DNA from 2 places in the Paenibacillus sp. J2R1T-4 genome. Region 1 is predicted to be linked to the other one. Evidence: riboswitches for the same ligand, from Rfam matches in the RefSeq annotation. Region 1 holds a riboswitch; the other holds the start of a gene.
The links. Region 1 has a riboswitch for cyclic di-AMP ahead of AC58QD_RS31930 (KamA family radical SAM protein). Riboswitches for the same ligand answer to the same signal wherever they lie in the genome.

Region 1 (3,418 bases):
GCCAAGCTATTGACCGGCCAACGGGTTCGAGCGATCGAGCTCGCTCAGAGCGGAACTATAGTGAAGACAGACGAAGGGACCTTCCATGCAGATCGAATTGTTGTGAGTGCTGGAGCCTGGGTCCCTTATCTTCTGGAGACGGCGGGAATCCATGCGGCGGTACAGCCCACTCGCAAAACTGTTGGATGGTTCGAGTCTGATGCGGAGTTGTATCACTCAAGCCGCTTCCCTGCTTTTATATTCCAACTTGATGGAGGTACTTTCTATGGCTTCCCTGATATGGATGGGGGCGGTGTTAAGGTAGGCAGACATGATAGCGGTCTTCCAGTTCATCCTGACGAGGTGAATCGCCAGTTCGGCGTTAGGCCGGAGGATGAGGGCGATCTCAGAATGTTTCTTGAGACCTGCATGCCCCAGGCCGCAGGATCACTGCGTGAGGGGAAAGTATGCCTATACTCCATGACCCCTGATGAAGATTTTATTGTCGATGTGCTTCCAGAGCACCGGCATGCTGTTATCCTTGCCGGATTTTCTGGACATGGCTTCAAGTTCTCAAGCGTTATGGGCGAAATCGCGGCACAGCTGCTGACCGAGGGGAGCTCCAGCTTTGATTTGTCCTCGTTCTCTATAACGAGACCAGCACTTGCAGCTCGGCGTCGGCGATAGCAGGGGCCCTATTTACAAGAGTAACCGCCCGGATTGGGCGGTTACTCTGATATTCAGTCTCCGATGATCCTCATCGGATAAGAATGGATATATACGGTTGTATGATCGAAGTCTTCCAAGCCTGCCAGTTCAACAACTTTCAACTCGTCGGCAGCGTAATCTTCATTCCCGACTTCAATCTGTTCATCGAGAAACAGAGCTTCGTCAGGACAATCCCAGATCATGAACTGTCCGTCTCGATTGTCGCGCGACTGTACATATTTCAAATACGCCTTGCCCTGCTCAATCGCCAGCACTTCAATTCGTCCAGAAGCATGGCCGACGTATAGGCGAACCCGTTTGCCGAACCCGGATGTGCGTGTTTTGGTTTCTTCGACAAGTGTGTAAGCTTTGGCGAGAGGAAGAGATACGTCTGCAGCAACAGCCGCCTCGGAATTATGAACGTAAAAATAGTTCGGTGTAACCCCAACCTGTGTAATGCAGTCCAGCAAATGGCTCAGTACTACAGAATCGTCGTTGATGCCCTTCCATATAGGCGTGTGATTGACCACGATCGCCCCTGCTTGCCTCAAGGCCTCGAAGCAGCTTCTCGCCTCAAGAGTAAGCTCATCGGGATGATGGATGTGCGCCTTGACATAAATACGTTGATCAGGACGCGAGCAGGAACGAATAATATCCAACAATTCCATATCAGCGGTAACACGCATGGGGTATAAGATCGGAAGCTTGGATTCCAGACGGATCGTGCGTACATGTTCAGCTGCGCTTAACCGCCTCATAATGTAACCCAATAGAGAAGTAGGCATAACAAAGCTGTCTCGACCGCTCAGCCATACATTGCTAATCTCAGCATGCGACTCGATAAAAGCGAGTCCCGCTTCCAACTGCTCCATCGGAGCATTGAGCGTACTGCCATTCAGCGGTGCGCAGTTACTGCAGCCGCACCCCCGGTCACTTCTTACATCAGGCAAGCTCAGCCTCACTGTGTTCCCGCCGTAGCTGGAATAACCATGATCAACCTCGCCTTCCAGTTCAAGCCCAGCTTCATCCCATCTGTCATACTCATCCATTCCGTTCTCATTCTCCATTACAGCAATGAGCCTGCGCATCGATTCTTGTGCGTCCGTCCGATCGACTAGCCCCCGATAATAATCGTTGATGCTTAGAACACATTGATCTGTGACCGCATCCGGCGAGACACTCTCCTCCTGTGGTTGGGCAATGGATAACTTACGCTTCAGCATACTTCTCATCCTCCTCTTCACTGGTCCTGTTATACGATCCGGGGCAGCGGTGAGTACATGCCGAATAGACCCACTGCCGCAACGCATCGATAAGCGCTAGTGCATACAGAGGGTCATAAATATAAAAAAGACCCTTAGCCGGGTCAATTGTGCGTAATAATCACAAATAAACTTGACCCATCTACTGCTGACGAGGTTAGCTGACGGACTCGGGAAAGATGGTTCCCTACGATCACATGATCGATTCGCCCCTACAAATTGGTTCCCCCGCTTCCCGGAACACAAAACCGGAAATTAAGCGCTACTCTAATTTTATTGGATGATACCAGGTATGTCAATGCTGGAGCGCATATAGCATAGCTGCTACCCCACCTGGATTGTTGCTGCACGGCTATGCAAACGATCCGGAATCATCAAAATAAACAGAACCTAAATTAGTGTATGCAGGGCGATATCCTTTGGTGCACAATACGTTTCCAATTCATGCACTTTCTTACATGGAGTCAGCCCATATCCTTAATAAGCCAGATGTTACTAATTAGGTTTGCGATGTTTCTCGATCAGTTCCATCTTCAGCTCCCATACCGCAGTACTCAAGTTAACGCGATACATCTCCGGATTCAGCTTACGAAGTATTTGCGGCCAGAACAGGGTCAGCTGCTCCTCATGGTAGGCGCGAATATGCTCCAAGCCAGGCAGCTGATAAACCAACTCCCCCTCGTGAAATATCGGTTCCAACAGAGCGACAGCCTCATAATTCTCAATGAATTTATGAATATACGGATGGACGGGATCGAACAGCTTAATCCGCTCACCAGCCCGAACATCTACCTCATGCCCCAGTGCTACGTAATCGGCTTCCGCTTTCCCCGTCGCCTTGTTCACGATCCGGTACACATCCTTGAACCCTGGATTCGATACTTTCTCTGGGTTGCCTGAGATCTTGATGACCGGTACGTACTTTCCCGCCTTTTCCCTCGCGACTAGCTTATACACCCCGCCAAGCGCAGGCTGATCACCGCCAGTTATTAATTGAGTGCCCACTCCCCAAATGTCGATCTTTGCACCCTGTGCTTTGAGGTTGAGAATAATATTCTCGTCGAGATCATTCGAAGCTACGATCTTCACGTCCGACAGGCCTGCTTCATCCAGAAGCTTCCGCGCGCTCTGTGAGAGGTAAGCCAAGTCTCCGCTATCCAGCCTGATGGCGTTCAGCTTCTTGCCCATACCTTCCAGTAACCGCGCCGTCTTGATCGCATTAGGCACTCCGCTGTTCAAAGTATCGTACGTATCTACCAGCAAGGTGACTTGATCGGGAAGCGCTTCTGCATATTTATTGAACGCCTCTTCCTCCGTATCGTGCCCTTGCACCCAGGAATGGGCGTGTGTTCCTTGGGTCGGGATACCGAACATCATACCGGCTCTCATGTTAGAAGTAGCATGGAAGCCTGCGATGTACGCTGCACGTGCTCCCCATACTGCTGCATCTGCTTCCTGCGCCCGTCTCG
Region 2 (3,418 bases), on a different contig from region 1:
GGAGTCCAGCTATATGACTACCCCTGCCCCTCTCAAGCTAGATGCCTGGCGTTACGATAATCACAGCCATTATGCCGATAATGTGTACACGAGAGCCAAGCTTGTCTTGAAAAGCATCGAGGATCAAATCGGACAAAAGCAAATGCTGAGGGTCCTGCGCACTTATTTCGAACGTTGGAAGTTCCGACATCCCTCTACACAAGATTTTCAGAAAACTTTGGAAGACGTAACAAAGACTAGCTGGAGCGGGTTTTTCGACCAATTCGTGTATGACGGGATGATGACGGACTATTCAATTGATCAGGTTCAAACTTCGAAAAAAAAGAAAGACGGAACACTCCTATACGAGACCGCTGTCGTTGTAAAGAAGCTCGGCGGCTCCTATAAAGATGTCCCTATCCATTTCCATTTCCAAGACGGATCTACCGTGGAGAAAACATGGGAGGGTACGGAACTGCTCACTACGTTCACGATGACCAGTCAGTCACCGTTAGAATGGGCCGCTATTGATCCGCATCATACATTGATCCTGGAAAATAAGCGCATCAACAACTTTTATCAAACCCAGATTGATCCGAAGTGGAAAGTGCGGTGGAATATAGGCTTGGTTAAATTAATTGAGAGTGTTGTCGACGGGATTGCTTGGTAGGTCCGTAAATGTTTTGGGAGGATAAAACGATGATGAAATATCTCAAACACGGCTTTCAGACTATGACTTCGCAATATTTCGTGCTGCTCGTATTATGGGTGTACCAATTCACATGGGGACTGCTGCTGCTCCATTTCGTCAAATCCATCGTCATTCCTTTGCTGCACCGATACCCAAGCGGGCACCTGTCCACGTCAGCCGTCCAGCTGTTCTTGGCTGAAGGCGAGTTTCAACTTATGAAGACCGATATCAGCCATTCCTACTTGTGGACGTTGCTTGGGCTTGTCCTTATTAGAATGATATTGACTCCTATTTTGAATGCTGGCATCTTTTATTCCATCCATAATACTAGTCTGAACTCGGGTTATCGCTTCTTCAAGGGTGTGAAGGAATTAGGAGGTATATTCGCCCTCTATTACTTCGTGCAGGTAGTGCTGACAATTGCTCCTGGTTACTGGCTCTATCCGATTGTCAGGAAAGCATTCACCACACAAACCTCCTACGAATCTCTCATCATCGCGGTGCTTCCTTCGGTACTTGCTTTCCTGATCTACGCCTATATGGTTCATTTGTGCTTCGTCTATCTTATGTTGGGCCGTACGGCACAGAAGCCTATGTCGGGATCGATTGGTGTGTTCCTTCGACATATTCCCATGATCCTGCTGTTATCCAGCTTCCTGTTATTGTTATCGGGCGTTCTCACTTCCTTGACGATGTCTGCATCTCTCGTGTGGGCCGGCCTCTCAGCACTCATTCTTCATCAAGTATTCCATTTGTTAAAAATGTTGTTCAAGCTGTGGGCGGTTTCGACCCAATATCACTATTTCAGCGAGCACAACATGCGATAGTTCGGTTCTAAGCACCTTAAAGCCCGAAATCCAATGCGGATTTCGGGCTTTTCGCATATTTTGTTATTTTTTTTGCACAAGAAGGAGGATTTTGGCATACAAAGGCGAATTAGAAAACTTAGCAAAAAACAAATCGATATTTGCCGAATTCCCATTCTTGGGAAACGGGGGATCCAATCTGGGTGAATTGATCTCGCTTCAAAGTGATCATAGGGAACCTTCAACCGAACCCTCAGCTAACCTCGTAGGCACTGGAAGGAGTTTCCTGTTTGAAAAAGCTTTTACTATTGTTCGCAAGTATTACCATGTTATTCTGCTTTCAGCTTGGAAGCGCTTCAGCAGAAACGGTCCTCGAATCAACAGTGGACGAGCTCGCAGGCACGAAATACAGATACGGAGGAATTTCCCCGACAACTGGCTTCGATTGCTCCGGCTTCACCATGTTCGTATTCAATAAGTTCGGTATCGAACTTGACCATCAATCCAAAGCCCAGAACAAAGAAGGCTACTGGATTCCGAAAGAAGATTTACGTGCAGGCGATCTTGTATTCTTCAACACAGACGGTAAAGGCATCTCACATGTCGGCATTTACCTCGGTGACGATGTGTTCGTTCATTCGGCCACGAATAAGGGCGTCGTGAAGAACACATTGAGCGAATCGTACTATGCCAAGCGTTATGTATCCGCTCGTAGAGTGCTGTGGGATGACCTCTATGATCAATTAAACGCACAAGTGGCACATTGAAACAGGGATTTATAAATTTTTTCTAAGATGTTCACAAGCCCGGTATGATGCGGATCTTTCCGCCGTGCCGGGCTTGTATTCTATTCGTGGGGAGCTTGTCCCGGTAGCGCTCTGATGCTCTCGTTGACCAAGTCACGAAAAGATTCCGCAGCTGGTGTTAACCGTTCCTTAGCCCGCCAGCACAAGTGTATGGGATTGTGGAGTTGGACCTCCTGAACGTGAACGATACATACCTCGCCCTCCTCCAGCGCTTGTTTCACTTCTAATGCAGACACGAACATCGCTCCGTAACCGGCTGCAACAGCTCGTATAATTTCATACAGCCCGTTGACCGTTAAGCCAATTTTAAGCGGCAGCCCTATTTCACGGGATAGTCCTTCTAACTTCTCGCGTGCAGAGCTTCCCTCTTCTCTTACAATGAAGGGTTCTTGCAAGATTGACTCGAGGGTTGCTTTACGGTTAGCTAAGGGATGATGCTTCGGTACTACGAAACACATAGCATCTTGAAGCAGCAGCTCATGTTCCAGTTGATCAGGGATTATCCCTCCTCCCCCTATAATAGCGAGATCAGCCTGGTAAGTAAGCAACCGTTGGACGGCTTCCCTCCGGTTACACGAATGAATGTTGATCTCTATATCCGGCGACCCAAGTTTATAGCCTGCTGTCCATTGCGGGAGCAGACGGTGTGCCGGCAGGGAGGTAACGGATAAACGCAGCTTTCCTTGCTTCCCCTCCCGATATAAACTTACACGATCCTCGATCTCTCGCTCCATCGCGAAGAGGCGCTCAGCATGCTCGGCCAGCATGCGGCCAGCATCGGTTAAGATGACTCCCCTCCCCTTCGAAATTAATAGGGTCAGTCCCGTCTCCCGTTCGAGATTACGCAATTGCATTGTAACGGCAGGCTGACTGATACGCAGATGCTCAGATGCTTTTGTCACACTGCCTAACCTCGCCACCGTATCGAACAGCCTGAGGGCGTGCAAATTCATGTGGACTCCACCTATTCATAACTATTATTTATGCATTATGCTCAATAATATATTAGATTTATGATCAACTGCAAGATATCCTGAACCTATACATTGTAGGCGGAGGAGATATCGATGAAGTGGATTTGTTGGGAGTGCAATAAAGAACGAGCTGGATCACTAGAGCAGTCCTTTCAATGTGAA

Region 2: it holds a riboswitch for cyclic di-AMP, as region 1 does, so the genes downstream of both, AC58QD_RS18560 (C40 family peptidase) here and AC58QD_RS31930 (KamA family radical SAM protein) in region 1, are expected to answer to the same signal.

What each region holds. Positions count from the first base shown of each region.
Region 1 is NZ_JCAUBA010000035.1:40,403-43,820, reverse strand. It holds gene solA (N-methyl-L-tryptophan oxidase) at 1-666, shown strand, start outside; gene AC58QD_RS31930 (KamA family radical SAM protein) at 720-1,910, opposite strand; cyclic di-AMP (ydaO/yuaA leader) riboswitch at 2,081-2,221, opposite strand; gene AC58QD_RS31925 (nicotinate phosphoribosyltransferase) at 2,445-3,418, opposite strand, start outside.
Region 2 is NZ_JCAUBA010000011.1:24,719-28,136, forward strand. It holds gene AC58QD_RS18550 (M1 family metallopeptidase) at 1-649, shown strand, start outside; gene AC58QD_RS18555 (hypothetical protein) at 679-1,497, shown strand; cyclic di-AMP (ydaO/yuaA leader) riboswitch at 1,629-1,763, shown strand; gene AC58QD_RS18560 (C40 family peptidase) at 1,767-2,243, shown strand; gene AC58QD_RS18565 (LysR family transcriptional regulator) at 2,324-3,235, opposite strand; gene thrC (threonine synthase) at 3,350-3,418, shown strand, end outside.